2 regions of the Verrucosispora sp. WMMD573 genome follow, and region 1 is predicted to be linked to the other one. Evidence: riboswitches for the same ligand, from Rfam matches in the RefSeq annotation. Region 1 holds a riboswitch; the other holds the start of a gene.

Evidence for each region. Region 1 has a riboswitch for cobalamin ahead of metE (5-methyltetrahydropteroyltriglutamate--homocysteine S-methyltransferase). Riboswitches for the same ligand answer to the same signal wherever they lie in the genome.
Region 2: it holds a riboswitch for cobalamin, as region 1 does, so the genes downstream of both, O7601_RS19755 (ribonucleoside-diphosphate reductase subunit alpha) here and metE (5-methyltetrahydropteroyltriglutamate--homocysteine S-methyltransferase) in region 1, are expected to answer to the same signal.

The regions. Positions count from the first base shown of each region.
Region 1 is NZ_CP114901.1:4,065,106-4,075,094, forward strand. It holds gene O7601_RS18435 (endo-1,4-beta-xylanase) at 1-689, opposite strand, end outside; gene O7601_RS18440 (NUDIX domain-containing protein) at 931-1,377, shown strand; gene O7601_RS18445 (RNA methyltransferase) at 1,401-2,228, opposite strand; gene O7601_RS18450 (SAM-dependent methyltransferase) at 2,540-3,379, shown strand; gene O7601_RS18455 (hypothetical protein) at 3,452-3,808, shown strand; gene O7601_RS18460 (TetR/AcrR family transcriptional regulator) at 3,766-4,374, opposite strand; gene O7601_RS18465 (hypothetical protein) at 4,485-5,045, shown strand; gene O7601_RS18470 (NAD(P)/FAD-dependent oxidoreductase) at 5,047-6,468, shown strand; cobalamin riboswitch at 6,579-6,790, shown strand; gene metE (5-methyltetrahydropteroyltriglutamate--homocysteine S-methyltransferase) at 6,904-9,141, shown strand; gene O7601_RS18480 (SDR family NAD(P)-dependent oxidoreductase) at 9,369-9,989, shown strand, end outside.
Region 2 is NZ_CP114901.1:4,338,953-4,348,941, forward strand. It holds gene metH (methionine synthase) at 1-2,259, shown strand, start outside; gene O7601_RS19740 (helix-turn-helix transcriptional regulator) at 2,488-3,630, shown strand; gene O7601_RS19745 (hypothetical protein) at 3,684-3,896, shown strand; gene O7601_RS19750 (hypothetical protein) at 3,893-4,225, shown strand; cobalamin riboswitch at 4,356-4,562, shown strand; gene O7601_RS19755 (ribonucleoside-diphosphate reductase subunit alpha) at 4,750-7,077, shown strand; gene O7601_RS19760 (ribonucleotide-diphosphate reductase subunit beta) at 7,113-8,108, shown strand; gene O7601_RS19765 (ABC transporter ATP-binding protein) at 8,282-9,067, opposite strand; gene O7601_RS19770 (ABC transporter substrate-binding protein) at 9,064-9,989, opposite strand, start outside.

The sequences.
Region 1 (9,989 bases):
ATGTACTGGCGGTAGTTGCGAACGATGTCGTACAGCGCGTTGGCTTTGCGGTTCGGGGTACCGCCCTGGACCGTCAGGCCATCGACGTCGTAGTCGTTGATGCAGAGCTTGGTGGTCAGCCCACCGGCCTGCACGACCTGCTTGGCCCGGATGAACGAGTCCCGGATGACGTCGGTGTCGCCGGCGTCGAAGAAGTCACCGTCGCCGTTGGCGTCCCGGTTCATGGTGTGCGGCCACTGGTTACGCCGCCGGCCGGTGTTGTTGTCCTCCAGCGCCTCGTTGACGACGTCCCAGTACGCGATCCTGCTGCCCCAGCGGTTGATGGCGTTGCCGATGAAGGTGTTCAGCGTGGCCTGGCTGGCCCCCTGCAACGCGCCGGCCTGCGAGTGCCAGACCAGCGTGTGGCCACGTACCAGCATGTTATTGCTCTGGGCGTGGTTGACCAAGGTGTCCGCGCCGCTGGTGTTCTGCAGCCCGCCGCTGGAGGTGGCGATCCGGTCCGGCTTCATGTCGTTCTCAGGCGTCAGTTGGCTGAACTCCTGACCGACGATCGGATAGAGCCGGTTGGGTGAGGCGGCGACGCCGAAGAACAGCCCGGCCTTGGCGGCTGCGGCCCGCAGCGTGGTCTCGGCCGCAGCGGCCGGGGCGCTGGACTGGACCGCGACAGCGCTGCCTATCAGCAACAACACCGCCGTCGGCAACGCTGTTCGAGCACCTCTCCTGCGCTGTCTCGGGTCACTGTTCACGGGATCTCCTTGGCACCGGTAACCGATCGATGCGTGTGCATGCAATCGAAGGGTCAGTGTCGATACCTGCCCGTCGCACTGTCAACAACTTCCGGAAATTCTCCGGAAACGTCGTCGGGTACCGGGCCGACGGAAGTGGGCGGCTGGCCCCGGGCCCTGCGCCGGATGGACGTAGGGTCCGGGGGTGCCGACTGAGCCTTTCCGGGTGGCCGCCGCCGTGTACGGCATTCTCCGTGACCGGGGCCGGGTGCTACTGATCCGCCGTGCGACGACCGGCTACCGGGACGGCCAGCTCAGTCTGCCGGCCGGACATCTTGACGGAGGTGAGGATGCGGTCACGGGCCTCGTACGCGAGCTGCGGGAGGAACTCGGGATCGCCGCCGAGCCGCACAGCTGCCGTCTTGCGTTGCTCATGCACTCCGCGCCGGAACGCTCCGACGACAATGAATACTTCCATCTGTTCTTCGAGGTGGATCGCTGGACCGGCGAGCCGTTCATCGCGGAGCCCGGCAAATGTAGTGAGCTGCTCTGGGTGACGGCATCGGCACTGCCGCCGGACATCGCCGACTATGTGGCAGCGGCGTTGGCGGCGATCGGCCGAGGCGAAAGTCTGCTGTTGCGGGGATGGTGACGTCCACGTTGACCCGGCTTGTGCTATCGCCGGGCGGCGGCCCGCTGGCGTGCCGATTCGTACAGCACGACAGTCGCGGCGGTCGCCGCGTTCAGGGAGCTGGCGGACCCCAGCATGGGGATGCGGACGAGTTCGTCGCATGCCACGCGCCAGCCGGAGCTGAGACCGGTGGTCTCGTTGCCGATCAACGCCAGGGTGGGCCGGGTGAAGTCGTACTCGGCGGCGTCCAGCATGCCTCGCTCGTCGGTCCCCACGATGTTCATGCCGATGCCCTCGGCGCGGACGGCAGCGACCCAGGAAAGAACGGCCTGGTGGGAGGGCACCCGGACCACGGGCAGGGCGAACAGTGAGCCGGTGCTCGCCCGGACCGCCTTCGGGTCGTACACGTCGGCGGCGTGGCCGGTGACGATGACGCCGCCGGCACCGAAGGCGTCCGCCGACCGAATGAGGGTTCCGATGTTGCCGGGGCTGGTGGGCCGATCGAACACGACGGTGAGCATGGTCGGACCGACCGGGATCCGGCATAGGTCGTCCGCCGGCAGCGCGACCACGGCCAGCAGCTCAGGAACCGTGTCCGCCTTACCTCCGAGCTCGTGCATCAGGTCACGTGAGACGGCGAACGTCTCGGCCCGGACCGTGTCCAGGGTCTCGCGTGCCCAGCCGGACAGGTGAGTTCCGGTGTCGTAGAGCAACTCCCGGATCTGCCAGCCCTGTGCGACGGCCATCGTGATCGGGCGTACGCCCTGCACGAGGAACTCGCCGCGTCGCTGCCGCTTAGTCCGATTGCCGAGGAGAGCTCTCCACTGCTGGAACCGCGCGTTGCGGCCACTCACTCGCAGCACCACTGCCAACCTCGCCGCCCTCGACATTGTCCACCCATGTCTACGCCACACTTGCACCGGCGGGTCCCCGTCTGGCCCCAGACTCAACCACCTCGCCCGGACCTGGTTCGGCCCGGCATCTCACCACGCACGACGGCCGCGCGTCGGATCGTGGCCGCAAGGTCGGACACGCCGGTCTCCGCCAAATTGGCGTGGTCCCTGCTCGCGCGGCCGGTCTGGTGGGAGCGATACCAGCGGGGCGAGAATCCGCACCGTCCGATCGCTACACTTCCCACCACGGTCCGCCGCCGCCACAGAACCGGCGCGGCGATCAGATTCGGATGGAGATGGCATTGACCCGCGACGAGGCCGCACCCGCCGGAATCGACCTCACCGTGCCCAGCGTGGCTCGGGTATACGACTACTTCCTCGGCGGCAAGGACAACTTCGAAGTCGACCGGAAAGTCGCCGAACACGCCCTACGAATCACCCCCGACGGCCCCGCCGCCGGCCAAGCGAACCGAGCCTTCCTCCGCCGGGTGATCCGATTCCTCGCCACCAACGCCGGCATCGACCAGTTCCTCGACCTCGGATCAGGGCTACCCACCCAAGGCAACGTCCACGAAGTCGCCGCCGAACACAACCCGAACGCCCGCGTGGTCTACGTGGACAACGACCCGATCGTCCTGACCCACGGACGGGCGCTACTCGCCTCCGAAGGCCGCGCCACAGTGATCCAGGCCGACATCCGGCAAACCCAGAACATCCTCAGCCACCCCGACGTCCACCAATTCCTCGACTTCAACCGACCCATCGGGCTGCTACTCTTCGCGATCCTGCACCACCTCGGCGACCACGAACAACCACAAGCCGTGTCAGCCGAACTGATCGACGCACTACCACCACGCAGCTACGTGGCCATCTCACACTTCCGCGACCCCGGCGAACGCGACCCCGAAGGCTCCCGCAAAGCCCGCGAAGTCGAACGCGTCTTCAACGAATCACTCGGCACCGGCCGCTGGCGCACCGACGAAGAAATCCTCTCCTTCACCAACGGACTGACGCTGCTGGAGCCGGGGCTGGTGCCGCTGGCCGAATGGCGTCCGGATCCGGACACGCCCGCGCCGAAGCAGACCGACACCTACCACACCTTCGTCGGACTACTCGCCCACAAACCGTAGACGCGGCTGGACGAGGTAGCCGTCCGCCGTCCCAGCCTCTCCTGTTGGTGATCAACGGATCTACTCGGGGGAGTGATCTCCGTCGGCATCCGGCTCGCGGTGGTGGAGCCCCGTATCGTGGCCGCCGGTCTCTTCGCCGGGAGTTTCGTGCCGCGCCTCATCGTCGAGCAGGCCCGGCAGGTCACCATCCCGCTGCACGTGCTGTTGCAATGGGACGACGAAGGGAACGACCGACAGGCGGCCCTGGAACTGTTCGACGCCTTCGGCTCCAAAGAGAAGACGCTGCACGCCAACATGGGCGGACACACGGGCGTTCCCTGGTACGCGGGGGAGGACGCGGCCGGGTTCTTCGCCCGGCACCTGCGCCTCGGTGGCCGCGACACCCTTCAGTCGATAGATCCGGTCGATCGTCGATCGGCACGGGTCTGAAGGAGGTCGTCGACGCCGTGCAGGAATGTCTCGGACACCAGCGCGGGGTCGAAGAGGCAGCCGGCTGCCATGGCGCCGTCGCGGAGCATGACGAAACGGCGCGCGGCGGGGTCCGCCGTGTCCGGGTGCACCTGCGTCATCAGCTTGCTGAGCGTGTCCAGGAACCATTGCCGGTGGGCGATGATCTCCCGGCGCACGGGATGTTCCGTGTCGGGATACTCGGCTGCCGCGTTCAGGAAGGCGCAGCCACGGAAGCCGGGGGCCTGGATGTTCTGGGCGATGGAGCCGGCAATGGCCAGGAGTGGGCCGACAGGTGATGAATTGTCGGCGATGGCCGCGTCGACAGTGCCGCGCTCCATCTCATGGATCTCACGCAGGTAGGCGAGGATGAGGTCGTCCTTGCTCGGGAAGTGCCGGTAGAAGGTCGCCCGGGTCACCTTCGCCTCGGCGATGATCCGATCCACGCCGACGGAGTGGATGCCCTCCGAGTAGAAGATCCTGGTCGCCGTGGCGAGCAGCCGGAGGCGCGCCTCAGAGGGCCGAGTGTCGGGTTTGCCGCGCGTCATACCCACCACTTTAGCGAACAGAACGTTCGGTCTTGACGACCCGGGGCAGTCCTGGCATGCTTTAGAGACAGAACGTTCGTTCTCCCGCCTCTCCATTGAAAGGGTCACCCGTGACCACAATCGCTGCTTCGCCCGGACTCTCCGAGGCTGCCTCCGCGCTGCGGCGGCTGTACTTCATCCGTTTCGCGTTCGCCATCGTGTGGGCGGGCGTGACGATCGCCGCCGCCCAGGAGATCGGTCCGCTCGCGGTGGCGCTGTTCGTGCTCTACCCGCTGTTCGACGTGGGCGCGGCCATCTACGATCTTCGTTCGTCAAGGGCCACCGGCTCGCCGACCCTGCTGTACGTGAACATCGCGGTGAGCCTCATCGCGGCGGTCGGAGTGGGCGTCGCAGGCGCGTCCGGTGTTCCCGCTGTCCTGCGGGTCTGGGGTGCCTGGGCGATCGTCGCCGGTCTGGTCCAGTTGGTCGTTGGTGTCACCCGTCGGCGGATGGGCGGCCAGTGGCCGATGATCATCAGCGGCGGCATCTCGGTTCTGGCTGGTGGGTCCTTCATCGTCGCAGCCGCCGCGGATGACCCGTCATTGATCAATGCGGCTGGCTACGCCATTCCCGGCGCCATCTTCTTCCTCATCGCGGCCATCCGCCTCGGCCGTACCGCGAAGGACAGCTGAGATGACCACACTCGAGTACGACGTCGTGGTGATCGGTGCCGGTCCGGTCGGGGAGAACGTTGCCGACCGGATCGTGCGGGGCGGGCTGACCGCCGCCATTGTCGAGCGGGAGTTGGTCGGCGGCGAGTGCTCCTACTGGGCCTGCATGCCGACCAAGGCGTTGCTGCGCAGCGCGTCCGCGTTGCGGGCGGCTCGCCAACTGCCGGGTGCGCGGGAGGCGGTGACGGGAGACCTGGACGCGGCCGCAGTGCTCGGCCGGCGCGACGTCTTCGCGTCGCATTGGCGGGACGACGGTCAGGTTTCCTGGCTGGCGTCGGCCGGTGTCGCGCTACACCGTGGTCAGGGGCGGATCAGTTCCGCCCGCGTTGTCGAGGTGACCGGCGTCGACGGTGTAACGACGACGCTGATCGCGCGGCACGCCGTGGTCGTGGCGACCGGCAGCAGCGCCCTGTTGCCGGATATTCCGGGTCTGCGCGAGGCGGCGCCGTGGTCCAGCCGCGAGGCCGCCTCGGCCGGGTCGGTTCCCCGTCGGCTCGCCATCATCGGTGGTGGCGTCGTGGCAGCCGAGATGGCGACCGCGTACGCCGCCCTGGGGTCTGTGGTGACGGTGCTGGCCCGCGACGGCCTGTTGCCGTCGGCGGAGCCGTTCGCCGGTGAACTGGTCACCGAGTCGTTGCGCGAGGCCGGTGTGTCCGTACGCCTCGGCGCGGAGGCCGTTTCCGTCGACCGCGACGATCGCGGAGTCGTCCACGTCGCAACTGTCGACGGCGAGCGGATCGAGGCAGACGAGGTGCTGGTGGCGGTCGGTCGTACGCCGAACACCCAGGACATCGGCCTCGACCGGGTGGGACTGGCGCCGGGTGCCTGGCTCACGGTCGACGACACCTTGCGCGTGGTCGGCGGCGGCGAGTGGCTGTATGCGGCGGGTGATGTGAACCGGCGGGTGCTGCTGACCCATCAGGGCAAGTACCAGGCGCGCGCGGTGGGCGACGTGATCGTGGCCCGGGCGAAGGGTCTGAAGGTCGAGGACGGCCGGTGGGGCCGGCACACCGCGACGGCCGATGAGCGGGCGGTGCCGCAGGTGGTGTTCACCGACCCGGAGATCGCGTCGGTGGGCTTGACCGCGGCTGTGGCCGAGGCCGCCGGGCTGCGGATCCGGGTCGTGGACTACGACCTGGGGGCCGTCGCCGGTGCCGCGCTGCACGCTGATGGCTATCAGGGGCACGCCCGGATGGTCGTCGACGAGGACCGGAAGGTGATCGTCGGCTGCACCCTCGCCGGTCCGGACGTCGCGGAACTGATCCACGCCGCGACGATCGCCATCGTCGGCGAGGTTCCGCTGGACCGACTGTGGCACGCGGTGCCGGCGTACCCGACGGTCAGCGAGGTCTGGTTGCGGCTGTTGGAGACGTACGGCCGCTGACGGCACGCCGCCTCCGACGGCTCGCAGCCGCCGGACGCGGTCACCGGTGCTCGGCCTGCTCGTCGTCCCGCAGGCCGGGCACTCCGGACCCACCCGGCGGCGTGGCCCGTACGATGGCTGGCGGTGCTGGTACGTCCCGCCCGGGTGGGCGGGGCGTCGTAAGAGGGAACCCGGTGTGAATCCGGGACTGCCCCGCAGCGGTGAGTGGGAACGACCGCCGTCAACAAAGCACTGGACCGTGAGGTCTGGGAAGCGACGGCCAGTAGGCGACCTGGTGTCATGCCCGCGAGTCCGAAGACCTGCCAGTGCTGCGCACGCCGCCGGTGTGCGCCGCCGGCGGCCTCGCGGGAGGGCCAGGGCGGAAGCCGGTACCTGAGGCGTACCCGTCTTCCACCCTCCCGTGTCCGCCGGGCACTTCGAGGGAAGGAACCCCTGGTGAGTACCGCATTCGGGCAGAGCACCGTGCTCGGCTATCCACGCATCGGCGCCAATCGTGAACTCAAGAAGGCTGTCGAGGCGTACTGGGCCGGCAGCATCGACGCCGAGGCGCTGGCGAACATCGCCGCCGGCCTGCGGGTGCAGGCGTGGCGGACGCTCCGCGATGCCCGTCTCGACGCGATCCCGTCGAACACCTTCTCCTACTACGACCAGATGCTCGACACGGCGGTCGCTGTCGGCGCGGTTCCGACCCGGTTCAGCCGGCTCGGCCTGTCCGCGCTGGACACCTACTTCGCCATGGCCCGCGGCGTCGACGCCGAGCCGGCGCTGGAGCTGACGAAGTGGTTCGACACCAACTACCACTACCTGGTGCCGGAGATCGCCCCGGACACCGTCTTCGCCGCCGACCCGGCGAAGGCGCTGGACGAGTACGCCGAGGCACGCGACCTGGGCATCACCACCCGGCCGGTGTTCGTCGGACCAGCCACCTTCCTGCTGCTGGCGAAGGGAAACGATCCGTTCGCCCGCCTCGACGACCTGGTCCAGACGTACGCCCGGATTCTCGCCGCTCTGGCGGACGCGGGTGTCGACTGGGTGCAACTGGACGAGCCTGCCTACGTCGTCGACCGTAGCTCCGCGGAGATCGATGCCCTCCGTCGCGCCTACACCCGACTCGGTGAACTCGCACACCGACCACGGATCTTCGTGGCGACCTACTTCGGTGATCTCGGCGATGCGCTTCCGGCGCTGCTGGACACTCCGGTCGAAGCCGTCGGCGTGGATCTGGTCGCCGGACCGGGCAACCTGCACCGGCTCGCCGCCGCCGGCCCGCTGGGCGGCAGGACCATCGTCGCCGGCCTGGTCGACGGCCGTAACATCTGGCGTACCGACCTGCGGGCCGCCGTGACGGCCGGCGCGACGGTCGCCGGGCTCGCCGATCACGTCGCCGTCTCCTCGTCCTGTTCGCTGCTGCACGTGCCGGTCGACGTGTCCGCCGAGACGCACCTCGACCCCCGGCTGTCCGAGCGGTTGGCGTTCGCCCGACAGAAGGTCGACGAGATCGTCGTGCTCGGCCGCGCGCTGCGCGACGGCACCACCGCGCTACCCGCGCCGTTGCCGCCCACCCCGGCAGCCTGGCGCCACGACGACGTGCGCGGCCGACTGGCCGCGCTGCGCCGCACCGACCGGCAGCGTGGTGAGTACCCCAACCGGGCCACCCGCCAGCAGGAAAGACTGGGGCTGCCGGAGTTGCCGACGACCACGATCGGGTCGTTCCCGCAGACCGCCGAACTGCGCAAGGCCCGTGCCGCGCACCGGGCCGGCAGCCTCGACGACGCCGGCTACGCGTCCCGGATGCGCACGGAGGTGGAGCAGGTCATCCGGTTGCAGGAACGGCTGAGTCTGGACGTGCTCGTGCACGGGGAACCGGAACGCAACGACATGGTGCAGTACTTCGGCGAGCAACTCGACGGCTTCGCCGCCACGCGGCACGGCTGGGTGCAGTCCTACGGCTCCCGCTGCGTACGCCCGCCGATCATCTACGGCGACGTGTCCCGCAAGGCTCCGATGACCGTCGAGTGGTCCACCTACGCGCAGTCGCTGACCAGCAAGCCGGTCAAGGGCATGCTCACCGGCCCGGTCACCATCCTGGCCTGGTCGTTCGTCCGTACCGATCAGCCCCTCGCGGACACCGCCGACCAGGTGGCGCTGGCCCTGCGTGACGAGTGCCGCGACCTGGAGTCCGCCGGAATCCGGGTCATCCAGGTCGATGAGCCGGCGCTACGGGAGACGCTGCCGCTGCGCAAGGCCGACCAGAAGGCGTACCTGGACTGGGCCGTCGGAGCGTTTCGGCTGGCCACCTGCGGCGTTGCCGACGACACCCAGATCCACACGCACCTGTGCTACTCGGAATTCGGTGAGGTGATCCACGCCATCGACGCTCTCGACGCCGACGTCACCAGCATTGAGGCGTCACGGTCCAAGATGGAGGTCCTCGACGACCTGGCCGCGATCGGCTACGGCCGGGGTGTCGGACCCGGGGTGTGGGACATCCATTCGCCCCGGGTGCCGTCGCGCGACGAGGTGATCGAGGCACTGCGCCGGGCGGTCGCGGCCGTGCCGGCCCGCCGGTTGTGGGTGAATCCGGACTGCGGCCTCAAGACGCGCGACTATCCGGAGGTGGAGGCGTCCCTGCGGCACCTGGTCGCCGCCGCCGCCGAGGTACGCGGGAACTGATCGCACCGAGCCGGGCGGTACCGACCACACACCGCCGCCCGGCTCGTGGTCGGGTCGCCAGGTGTTCTGGCTGAGTTGGCCGTTGGGGCCGATGCCCCGAGCACGCGCTGCTGACCGCCGATATCGCAGACCCGGCCGCACCACCTTTCACCCGGCCCGCCGACGGTGGCGTTCGTGCTGTTGGTTTTCTACGATGGGCCATCGTCCCATTCGGGGAGATGGATGCCATGGGTGACCGGATCTTGGCAGGCAAGACCGTCGTGATCACCGGGGCCAGTGCGGGTATCGGCGCCGAGGCCGCCCGCCGGTTGGCGTGTCTGGGGGCGTCCGTGGTGGTGGTGGGCCGGTCGCCCGAGAAGACCGCCGCCGTCGCGCGCCAGGTGGGCGCCGAGCCGCTGGTGGCCGACTTCACCCGGCTGTCGGACGTACGCCGGCTCGCCGACACGCTCCTGAGTCGATACCCCCGGATCGACGTGCTGGCCAACAATGCCGGCGTCGTGCTGACCAGGCGGAGTCGTACCGAGGACGGTCATGATGTGATGTTCCAGGTCAACTACCTGGCCCCGTTCCTGCTCACCAACCTGCTGTTGGGCCGGTTGACCGCCGGCGGGCGGGCGCGCGTCATCACCACCTCCAGCAAGGGCCACCGGTTCGGCAGCGTCGATCTCGACGATCTCGAAGGTGCCGGCAAACGGTCCGAGCTGCTGCGGTACGGGATGACGAAGCGGCAGAACATCCTGTTCACCCGCGAGTTGGCCCGTCGTACCCGGGGCAGCGGGCTGACCGCGATGGCGTTCCACCCGGGGGTGATCGCCGCCACCGACATCAACCGGGAGGCCCCGCTGGTC
Region 2 (9,989 bases), 270 kb from region 1:
GGCCTGGAGATGCTCGGTGGCCGGTGCGTGGTCAACTCGGTCAACTTCGAGGACGGCGACGGCCCCGACTCCCGGTACGCGCGGGTGATGCCGGTGGTCGCCGAGCACGGCGCCGCCGTGGTCGCGCTGCTCATCGACGAGGAGGGGCAGGCCCGCACGGCGGAGTGGAAGGTACGGGTGGCCGAGCGGCTGATCGAGGATCTCACCGGTCGGTGGGGGATGCACCGCTCGGACATCCTCATCGACGCGCTGACCTTCCCGATCGCCACGGGTCAGGAGGAGACCCGCCGCGACGGCATCGAGACCATCGAGGCGATCCGGGAGATCGCCCGTCGCTGGCCCGGGGTGAACTTCACCCTGGGCATCTCGAACGTCTCGTTCGGACTGAACCCGGCGGCCCGGCAGGTGCTCAACTCGGTCTTCCTGCACGAGTGCGTGCAGGCCGGGCTCACCTCGGCGATCGTGCACGCCAGCAAGATCCTGCCGATGTCGAAGATTCCCGACGAACAGCGCGAGATCGCCCTCGACCTGGTCTACGACCGGCGGCGTGAGGGCTACGACCCGGTGCAGCGGTTCATCGAGGTCTTCGAGGGCGTGGACGCCGCCTCGGCGCGTGCCACCCGGGCCGAGGAGTTGGCGGCCCTGCCGCTCAACGAGCGGCTCAAGCGGCGGATCATCGACGGCGAGCGCAACGGCCTGGAAGCCGACCTCGACGCGGCGATGGCGGCCGGCACCGCTCCGCTGCTCATCATCAACGACATCCTGCTGGACGGCATGAGGGTCGTCGGTGAGCTGTTCGGCTCCGGTCAGATGCAGCTGCCGTTCGTGCTTCAGTCGGCCGAGGTGATGAAGACCGCTGTGGCGTACCTCGAACCGCACATGGAGAAGGCCGACGACGGCGGCAAGGGCCGCATCGTGCTCGCGACCGTCAAGGGCGACGTGCACGACATCGGCAAGAACCTGGTCGACATCATCCTGTCGAACAACGGCTACGAGGTGGTGAACATCGGCATCAAGCAGCCGATCTCCGCCATCCTCGACGCCGCCGAGCAGCACCGCGCCGACGCCATCGGGATGTCGGGCCTGCTGGTCAAGAGCACCGTCATCATGAAGGAGAACCTGGTCGAGATGGCGTCGCGCGGGGTCGCGGAGCGCTGGCCGGTCCTGCTCGGCGGCGCGGCGCTGACCCGGGCGTACGTCGAGGACGACCTGCGGTCGATGTTCCCCGGCCAGGTGCACTACGCCCGCGACGCCTTCGAGGGGCTGTCCCTGATGGACCGGGTGATGGCCGCGAAGCGCGGCGGTGCCCCGGTGGTGGACGCCGAGCGGGAGGCGGCCCTCGCGGCCCGGCGGGCCCGCCGGGAACGGCAGCGCGCGGTCGTCGCCGAGTCGCTGCCGGAGTTGCACGACACCTCGGTACGCTCCGACGTCGCGGTCGGCGTTCCGGTGCCGGTCGCACCGTTCCACGGCACCCGGGTGGTCAAGGGGGTGCCGTTGGCCGACTACGCGGCGCTGCTGGATGAGCGGGCCACTTTCATGGGCCAGTGGGGGCTGCGCGGTGCGCGCGGCGGCAAGGGCCCGTCGTACGAGGAACTTGTGGAGACCGAGGGTCGGCCGAGGCTGCGTTACTGGCTGGACCGGCTGATCGCCGACCAGGTGTTGGAGGCGGCCGTGGTGTACGGCTACTTCCCGGCCTACTCGGAGGGCAACGACCTGGTCGTCCTGGACGAGAACGGGCACGCCGAGCGGGCCCGATTCACGTTCCCCCGGCAGCGGCAGGAGCGCCGGCTCTGCCTGGCCGACTTCTTCCGCCCGCGCGGCGACGACCTGGACGTGGTCGCGTTGCAGCTGGTCACCGTCGGCCAGCCGGTCAGCGAGTACGCGGCGAAGCTGTTCGCCCGCAACGAGTACCGCGACTACCTGGAGGTGCACGGGCTGTCGGTGCAGCTCACCGAGGCCCTCGCCGAGTACTGGCACAAGCGGGTCCGGGCCGAGCTGCGGCTGCCCGACGGCCGTACCGTCGCCGACGACGACCCGGCCGACCTGGCCGGCCTGCTGCGCACCGACTACCGGGGTTGCCGGTACGCCTTCGGCTACCCGGCCTGCCCCGACCTGGAGGACCGGGCGAAGATCGTGGAGCTGCTCGGTGCCGAACGGATCGGGGTGCAGCTGTCGGAGGAGTTCCAGCTGATGCCGGAGCAGGCCACCGACGCCATCGTCGTCCACCACCCCGAGGCCAGCTACTTCAACGCCAAGTAGCCGTACAGGACAGCCGGGCCGGCCAGGAGCAGACTCTGTTGCGGTCGGCCTCCACCGCCGACATCATCCGTTCTGCCGGGGCGGATGGGTGGTGTCGCCTCGCCGGCATGGCCCGGTCGCGTGTCGGCCGCTGTCGTGGCGTGCCGCTGCTGAGTAATGTCGACTGTGGCGGCCCGCCGGTATTGAGGACGGTTGGCCAGCCGTGGTCCTCCACGCGGGAGCAACACCATGCCACCACGCGCACCCACCATCGTCGACCCGCGATTCCCAGCTGAGCTGGCCCGGCTACGCCGTGAGCGTGGCCTGTCGCTGCGCCAGCTGGCCGCAGCGGTGAGCCATGGCAAGAGCGTCATTCATCAGCTGGAGACAGGGCAGACCCGCCCAGCCGTCGACGTCGCCGTCCGCCTCGATGACGCGCTGGCCGCCGGTGGTGCGCTCGCCGCCATGGTCGTTGACGTTCCCGACGGCGACCGGCGGGCTGCCTACGTCGCCGCGCATCCGGGCCGTGTAGATCTGGCCGGGGTTCGCATCCTGGGCGACGTGCTCGCCGGATACCGGCGGCTGGAGGACTCCATCGGCGCCGCAGCCGTCCTACCGCCCGTACGCGTCCAACTCGACACGATCGTGTCGCTGCTGCGCGAGGCTGGCCACCAGGTGCGGCCGGCGGTGGTCGACATGGCTGCGCAATGGGCGCAGTTCGCCGGTTGGCTCGGTATCGCCAACGGTGACGACCGAACCGCCCGCGTGTGGCTGGATCGCAGTCTGCAGTGGTCCACAGAGGCCAGCAACGCCGACCTGACGGCGACCGTGCTGTCCTTCCAGGGGCACCGGGCGGAGGGCCGCGGCGACCTGCCAGCGATGATCGGGCTGTCCCGGGCCGCCCGGGATGATCCACGAGCCAACACGGCGTTGCGCGCGTACTCCGCCGGCCAGGAGGCGCGTGGGCTGGCCATGGCTGGGGCGTGCCCGACCGACGTGCGGCAGATGCTCACGCAAGCCGCCGACCTGGCCACCGAGGCGGCAGAGACGCCACTGCCCGCGTGGGGATACTGGTACACCCCGGCCTTCTACGCGGTACAGCAGGGCATCGTGTGGCGGTACTTGGGCGATCGTGACGCGCGGGCCAACGACCGGGCCGTCGAGCTGTTGACCGCAGGCACAACGGGGGTGGACGAGACGGCCGAGAGCGCCGACTGGCACGGCGGGCACCTCGTGCACCTGGCCATCGCCCACGGCCGGGCCGGGGACAGTGGCTCGGCGCAGCGGGTGCTGGAGGAGGCACGGTCCATCGCGGTGTCAACGGCCTCACGACGCCTGGCCGGACAGGTTGACGCAGCTGTCCGCGACTTGGGTCTGTCCGTCAACCCGTAGCGGACACCAAGCCTCTGACCTGGGCACACGCCGTCATCGCACGCTGTTTGTGGGTGGCGGTGGTGTTCCCCCGTGCAGCGCCGTCAGCCCCTTACGACCTGGCGGAGGTGGCGGCGGTGGGCGTGTGGCGCAGATTTCGGTGGTGGCTGCGGCGGCGGTCCGTGCCGCCGGTCGGCACCGGGCAACGGTGGCAGGAAATCGAGCAGGACGCGGCCCGGCGACGCCTGCTCGATCAGGCGCGGCGTAACGCGCGGTGGCCGGCATGACCGGGCGACCCGTGCGCTACCGCGACGCTATGGCCGCTGAGGCGATCCGGATCGGCCGCGCTGTCGACGCCCTGCCCGGCCGCCTCTGCGACCAACACCTACCGCGCCGGCCGCAGTGGACGTGCGGCACCTGCGACGGCGAACCGGTATGGCCGTGCGCTCCGGCGCGGGTACGGCTCGGTGAGGCGTACGGCCGGGATCGCATCGGGCTGTCGATGTACGTGGGCGCGCTGCTCACGGCCGCGCTGGATGACATGCCGGCCGCCGATCCGGGCGAACTCACCACCCGGTTCACCGCCTGGACGCGGTGCTCCTGCGGGCCGCCGTAGTATGCCGCCGTTTCCTCAGCGTGGCGTTCCGGTAGGCGACTTCGGTGAGTTGTTCGGAGCTGCGTGTGACATCCGTTGTGAGACACGCCGACACACCATCTGGTGTCTTGCGTTCGCGGGCCGCCCATATATGGTGTCACTCGTAGCTGGTTCGGGCGCCCATCCGGGGCGGTCGAGGCAAGAGGGAACCTGGTGGAAATCCGGGGCTGCCCCGCAGCGGTGAGTGGGAACGACAGCCGTCACACAGCACTGGGTTCCGGCCTGGGAAGCGACGGCCAGTAGGAGCGCGAGAGCACGCCCACGAGTCCGAAGACCTGCCAGCACGCCGCCCGCACTCGTGGGCGGCGGCCGCAGGCCGCGTGGGACGGCCGACGCCATGGACGGGCCGTGCCGCCTGCGCGGATCCCGTGGCGTCCTCCCGCGTGTCCGAGGCCCTCGGTAGACGGCGCGAGGAGAGAGACGTGACGGTCGTGCGGGAGAAGCCGGACTCCGACCCAGGTGTGTCGGAGCAGCGCCGGCAGGTGATGCAGGTCCGTAAGCGCAACGGGGACGCCGAGCCGGTTGACGTCAACAAGATCGTCCGTGCGGTGGAGCGGTGGGTGGCCGACCTGGACGAGGTCGATCCGCTGCGGGTGGCCACGAAGACCATCAGCGGACTGTACGACGGTGCCACCACCGCCGAGTTGGACAAGCTGTCTATCCAGACGGCCGCCGAGCTGATCGGTGCGGAGCCGCAGTACTCGAAGCTGGCGGCGCGGCTGCTGGCCGCGTACGTGGACAAGGAGGTCCGTGGGCAGCAGGTGGCCAGCTTCAGCCAGTCCATCCGGTACGCGCACGGCCTCGGGCTGATCGGGGACGCGACCGCCGCGTTCGTGGCCCGCAACGCGCGCAAGCTGGACGACGCGGTCGACCCGGACGGTGACCTGCGGTTCGAGTACTTCGGGCTGCGCACCGTCGCGGACCGGTACCTGCTGCGGCATCCGCAGACCCGCGAGGTGGTGGAGACGCCGCAGTACTGGCTGTTGCGGGTGGCCTGCGGGCTGTCGCAGACACCGGGTGAGGCGATCGGGTTCTACCGGTTGATGTCGAGTCTGGCGTACCTGCCGAGTTCACCGACGCTGTTCAACTCGGGCACCCGGCACACCCAGATGTCGTCGTGTTTCCTGGTGGACTCGCCGCGCGACGAACTCGACTCGATCTACGAGCGTTACCACCAGGTGGCGAAACTGTCGAAGTTCTCCGGCGGCATCGGCATCTCCTGGTCACGGGTCCGGGGACGCGGCGCGTTGATCCGGGGCACCAACGGCCGCTCCAACGGCATCGTGCCGTTCCTCAAAACCCTCGACGCCGGGGTGGCGGCGGTCAACCAGGGTGGCCGGCGCAAGGGCGCGGCCTGCGTGTACCTGGAGCCGTGGCACCCGGACATCGAGGAGTTCCTGGAGCTGCGGGACAACACCGGGGAGGAGTCCCGGCGTACCCACAACCTGAACCTGGCCAACTGGATTCCGGACGAGTTCATGCGGCGGGTCGAGGCCGACGGCGACTGGTCGCTGATCGACCCGTCGGACGCGCCGGAGCTGCCGGACCTGTTCGGCGAGGCGTTCGACGAGGCGTACCGGGCGGCGGAGAAGAAGGCCGTCCGGACGGTCAAGGCCCGCGATCTCTACGGCCGGATGATGCGTACGCTCGCGCAGACCGGCAACGGGTGGATGACGTTCAAGGACGCGGCGAACCGGCTGTCCAACCAGACCGGTGCGCCCGGCAACACGATCCACCTGTCGAACCTGTGCACGGAGATCCTGGAGGTCAACAGCGACACCGAGACGGCGGTGTGCAACCTGGGTTCGGTGAACCTGGGCGCGCACGTCACCGCCGACGGCGTGGACTGGGAGAAGCTGCGCGCGACGGTACGCACGGCTGTGGTGTTCCTCGACCGGGTGATCGACATCAACTACTACCCGGCCGAGCAGACGGCGGTGTCGAATCCGCGTTGGCGTCCGGTCGGGCTCGGGCTGATGGGTCTGCAGGACGCGTTGTTCACGCTGCGGCTGCCGTTCGACTCGGCGTCGGCGCGGGAGCTGTCCACCCGGGTGCAGGAGGAGATCTTCCTGACCGCGCTGGAGACGTCGGCCGGGCTGGCGGAGCGGTTCGGCCCGCATCCGGCGTACGCCGAAACCCGCGCCGCGAAGGGTGAGTTGCATCCCGACCTGTGGGGCGCGGAGGTGACGCAGGCGTCGCGGTGGACCGCGCTGCGGGAGCAGATCGCCCGCCACGGCCTGCGCAACTCGCTGCTGGTGGCGATCGCGCCGACCGCCACGATCGCGTCGATCGCCGGGTGCTACGAGTGCATCGAGCCGCAGGTGTCCAACCTGTTCAAGCGGGAGACGATGTCCGGCGAGTTCCTCCAAATCAACACGTACCTGGTCCGGGAGTTGAAGGCACGCGGACTGTGGACGGCGTCGATCCGGGAGCAGATCAAGCGGGCCGAGGGGTCGGTGCAGGGCATCGCCGAGCTGCCGGCGGAGGTGCGGGAGCTGTTCCGCACCGCGTGGGAGCTGCCGCAGCGGGCGCTCGTCGACCTGGCGGCCGCCCGCGCTCCGTTCATCGACCAGTCGCAGTCGCTGAACCTGTTCCTGAGCGCGCCGACCATCGGCAAGCTCTCCTCGATGTACCTGTACGCCTGGAAGGCCGGGCTGAAAACCACCTACTACCTGCGGTCGCGTCCGGCGACCCGGATCCAGCAGGCCACCGTCGCCGTCACCCCGACGGTCAAGCCGATCGTCGCGGTCAGCGACGACGAGGCGCTGGCCTGCTCCCTGGAAAACCCCGAGAGCTGCGAGGCGTGCCAGTGACCACTGTTTCCGAACCCGACACCGGCCAGCGACAGATGCTGCTCGACCCCGGCATGGACCTGACGCTGCGGCCCATGCGCTATCCGCAGTTCTTCGACAGGTTCAAGGACGCCATCAAGAACACCTGGACCGTCGAGGAGGTCGACCTGCACTCAGACCTCGCCGACCTGGCCAAGCTGTCCCCGGCGGAGCAGCACCTGGTGTCCCGACTGGTCGCGTTCTTCGCCACCGGCGACACCATCGTCGCCAACAACCTCGTGCTCAACCTCTACCAGCACGTCAACTCGCCGGAGGGACGGCTCTACCTGTCCCGGCAGCTGTTCGAGGAGGCGGTGCACGTCCAGTTCTACCTGAACCTCCTGGACACCTACGTGCCGGACGAGCGGGAACGGTTCGCGGCGTTCGCGGCGGTGGAGAACATCCCGTCGATCGCCCGCAAGGCCGAGTTCTGCTTCAAATGGATCGACTCCATCTTTGAGCTGCGGGAGTTGAGGACCCGCGAGGACCGGCGGTCGTTCCTGCTGAACCTGATCTGCTTCGCCGCCTGCATCGAGGGACTGTTCTTCTACGGCGCCTTCGCCTACGTGTACTTCCTCCGGTCCCGGGGCCTGCTGCACGGCCTTGCCTCGGGTACCAACTGGGTGTTCCGGGACGAGTCGATGCACATGGCGTTCGCCTTCGACGTGGTCGACACCGTACGCGCCGAGGAGCCGGACCTCTTCGACGCCGAGATGGAGCAGCAGGTCCGGGACATGCTGGCCGAGGCCGTCGAGTGCGAGGTGCAGTTCGCCGCCGACCTGCTCGAACAGGGCGTGTCCGGGCTGTCCCTGGCCGACATGCGCGAATATCTCCAGCACGTCGCCGACCGCCGGCTGGCACAGTTGGAGATCGAACCGCTGTACGGGTCGAAGAATCCGTTCGCCTTCATGGAGTTGCAGGACGTGCAGGAGCTGTCCAACTTCTTCGAACGGCGGGTGTCGGCCTATCAGGTCGGAGTCACCGGCACTGTCGCCTTCGACGACGACTTCTGACGGCGGTCACATCCGCTGACCGGGTCCGGCTCGGCGCTGATCGTGTCGATCATCGCCGGGCCGCCCCGGCCCGCAGGTCGTCTCAGACCCGGCCGGCGACCAGGCCCGGGTGTCGGCGTTCCTGTTTGCTCGTGGCGGCACGCTCACTCATGCCGGCACTCCGCTTCGCTCGCTCATGCGGCGGTCCTTTCGACGGCGGGCTGGTCGGTCGGGTGGTACAGCAGGTGGATGGTGCCGTCGAGGTCGAGGCGCTGGATGCCGATGGCGTAGACGGATTCGAGCACGGCGGGGTCGAGGACCTCCTCGGTGCTGCCGGCCGCGGCGATCCCGCCCCGGCCGAGCAGCACCAGGTCGTCGCAGTAGCGGGCGGCGAGGTTCAGATCGTGCAGCACGACGACGGCACAGGTGCCGAGGTCGCGTACCAGCCGCAGGATCTCGTGCTGGTAGCGGATGTCGAGATGGTTGGTCGGCTCGTCGAGCAGCAGGTGGGTGGCCTGCTGGGCCAGTGCCCGGGCGATGAGCACCCGCTGGCGTTCGCCGCCGGAGAGGCCGGCGAACGCCCGTGACCCCAGGTGGGCGGCGCCGACCCGGCGTAGGCACTCCGCCGCGATCTCGTGATCCGCCCGCCCGGTGCGCTGGAAGGTGTTCAGGTGCGGGCCGCGGCCCAGCAGCACCAACTCGGCCACGGTGAGGGCGGTCTCGCCGCCGGTCTCCTGAACCACCACGGCCAGCCGGCGCGCCGCCTCCCGTGGCGGCAGCGTGGCCAGGTCGTCACCGTCCACGGCGACCCGTCCGGTGCCGCTGCGCAGCGCGCCGTAGAGCAGCCGCAGCAGGGTGGTCTTGCCGCTGCCGTTGGGGCCGATCAGGCCGAGGACCCGGCCGGGTCGCGCGGTCACGCTTACCCCGTCGATCACCGGGTTGGCGCCGTAGCGCCAGGAAACCTGGGTCGCCTGGATCACGAGTCGGCCCCGAACCGCTGCACGATCCGCTCCAGGCCGTCGATCGACAGCGGGGTGGGCGGCTCGGTGAAGTTGAACAGCTGGGTCATCACGTTGCCGGCACGGACCGCGTTGAGCTTCTCGGCCCCGGGAAGACCGGTCAGGCCCTGCTCGACCGCGGCGGGATCGCCGTCGCTGTAGAGCAGGATCAGCACGTCGGGGTTACGGCCGAGCAGTTCCTCGACGGTGACCTCGAAGACCCGTTCCGGTGTGTCGCCGAAGACGTTGCGGAAGCCGGCCGCCGCCAGCTGTGGGTGGGCCATGCTGGCGGCGCCGTACGCGTACGTGGTGCCGCCGCCGACGGTCGGATACAGCACGGCGGCGGTACGACCGGAGGCCGCGCCCGCTGCGGCCTGGACCGTGGTCATCCGGTCCTTGAGCGCGCCTACCGCCGTGGCCGCCTGCGCCTCGCGGCCGAACACCCGACCGTAGGTCTCCAGCTGCCGGTAGATGTCGTCGAAGCTGGGGGTGGCGGTGTTGTCCGGGCACATGGCCGGCTCCTCCAGCAGCGGGATGTCCACGGCCGAGAGGGTGTCGCGGGACAGGTTGTCGACCTCACCGAGCACCAGGTCGGGCTCCTGGCTGATCACCACCTCCTTGGAGATCTGGAGGTGCCCGCTGGTGTCGGTCTTGTCGGTCAGCAGGGGGATGCGGTCCAGTTCGGCGAGGGTCTCGGCGTCGTAGTACTCGCGGGGGTACTGCCCGGCCCGGGCGGTGACCCGGTCCAGCACGCCGAGCGCGTGCAGGTACGGCACGGCGGCGCTCTTGAGCAGGACGACCCGCTCCGGCGCGGCGTCTAAGGTCACCTCGACGCCGCAGTTGGTGACGGTGACCGGGTACCCCGGACCGGTCGCCGTCGGCTCGTCGGCGGCGGAACCGCCGC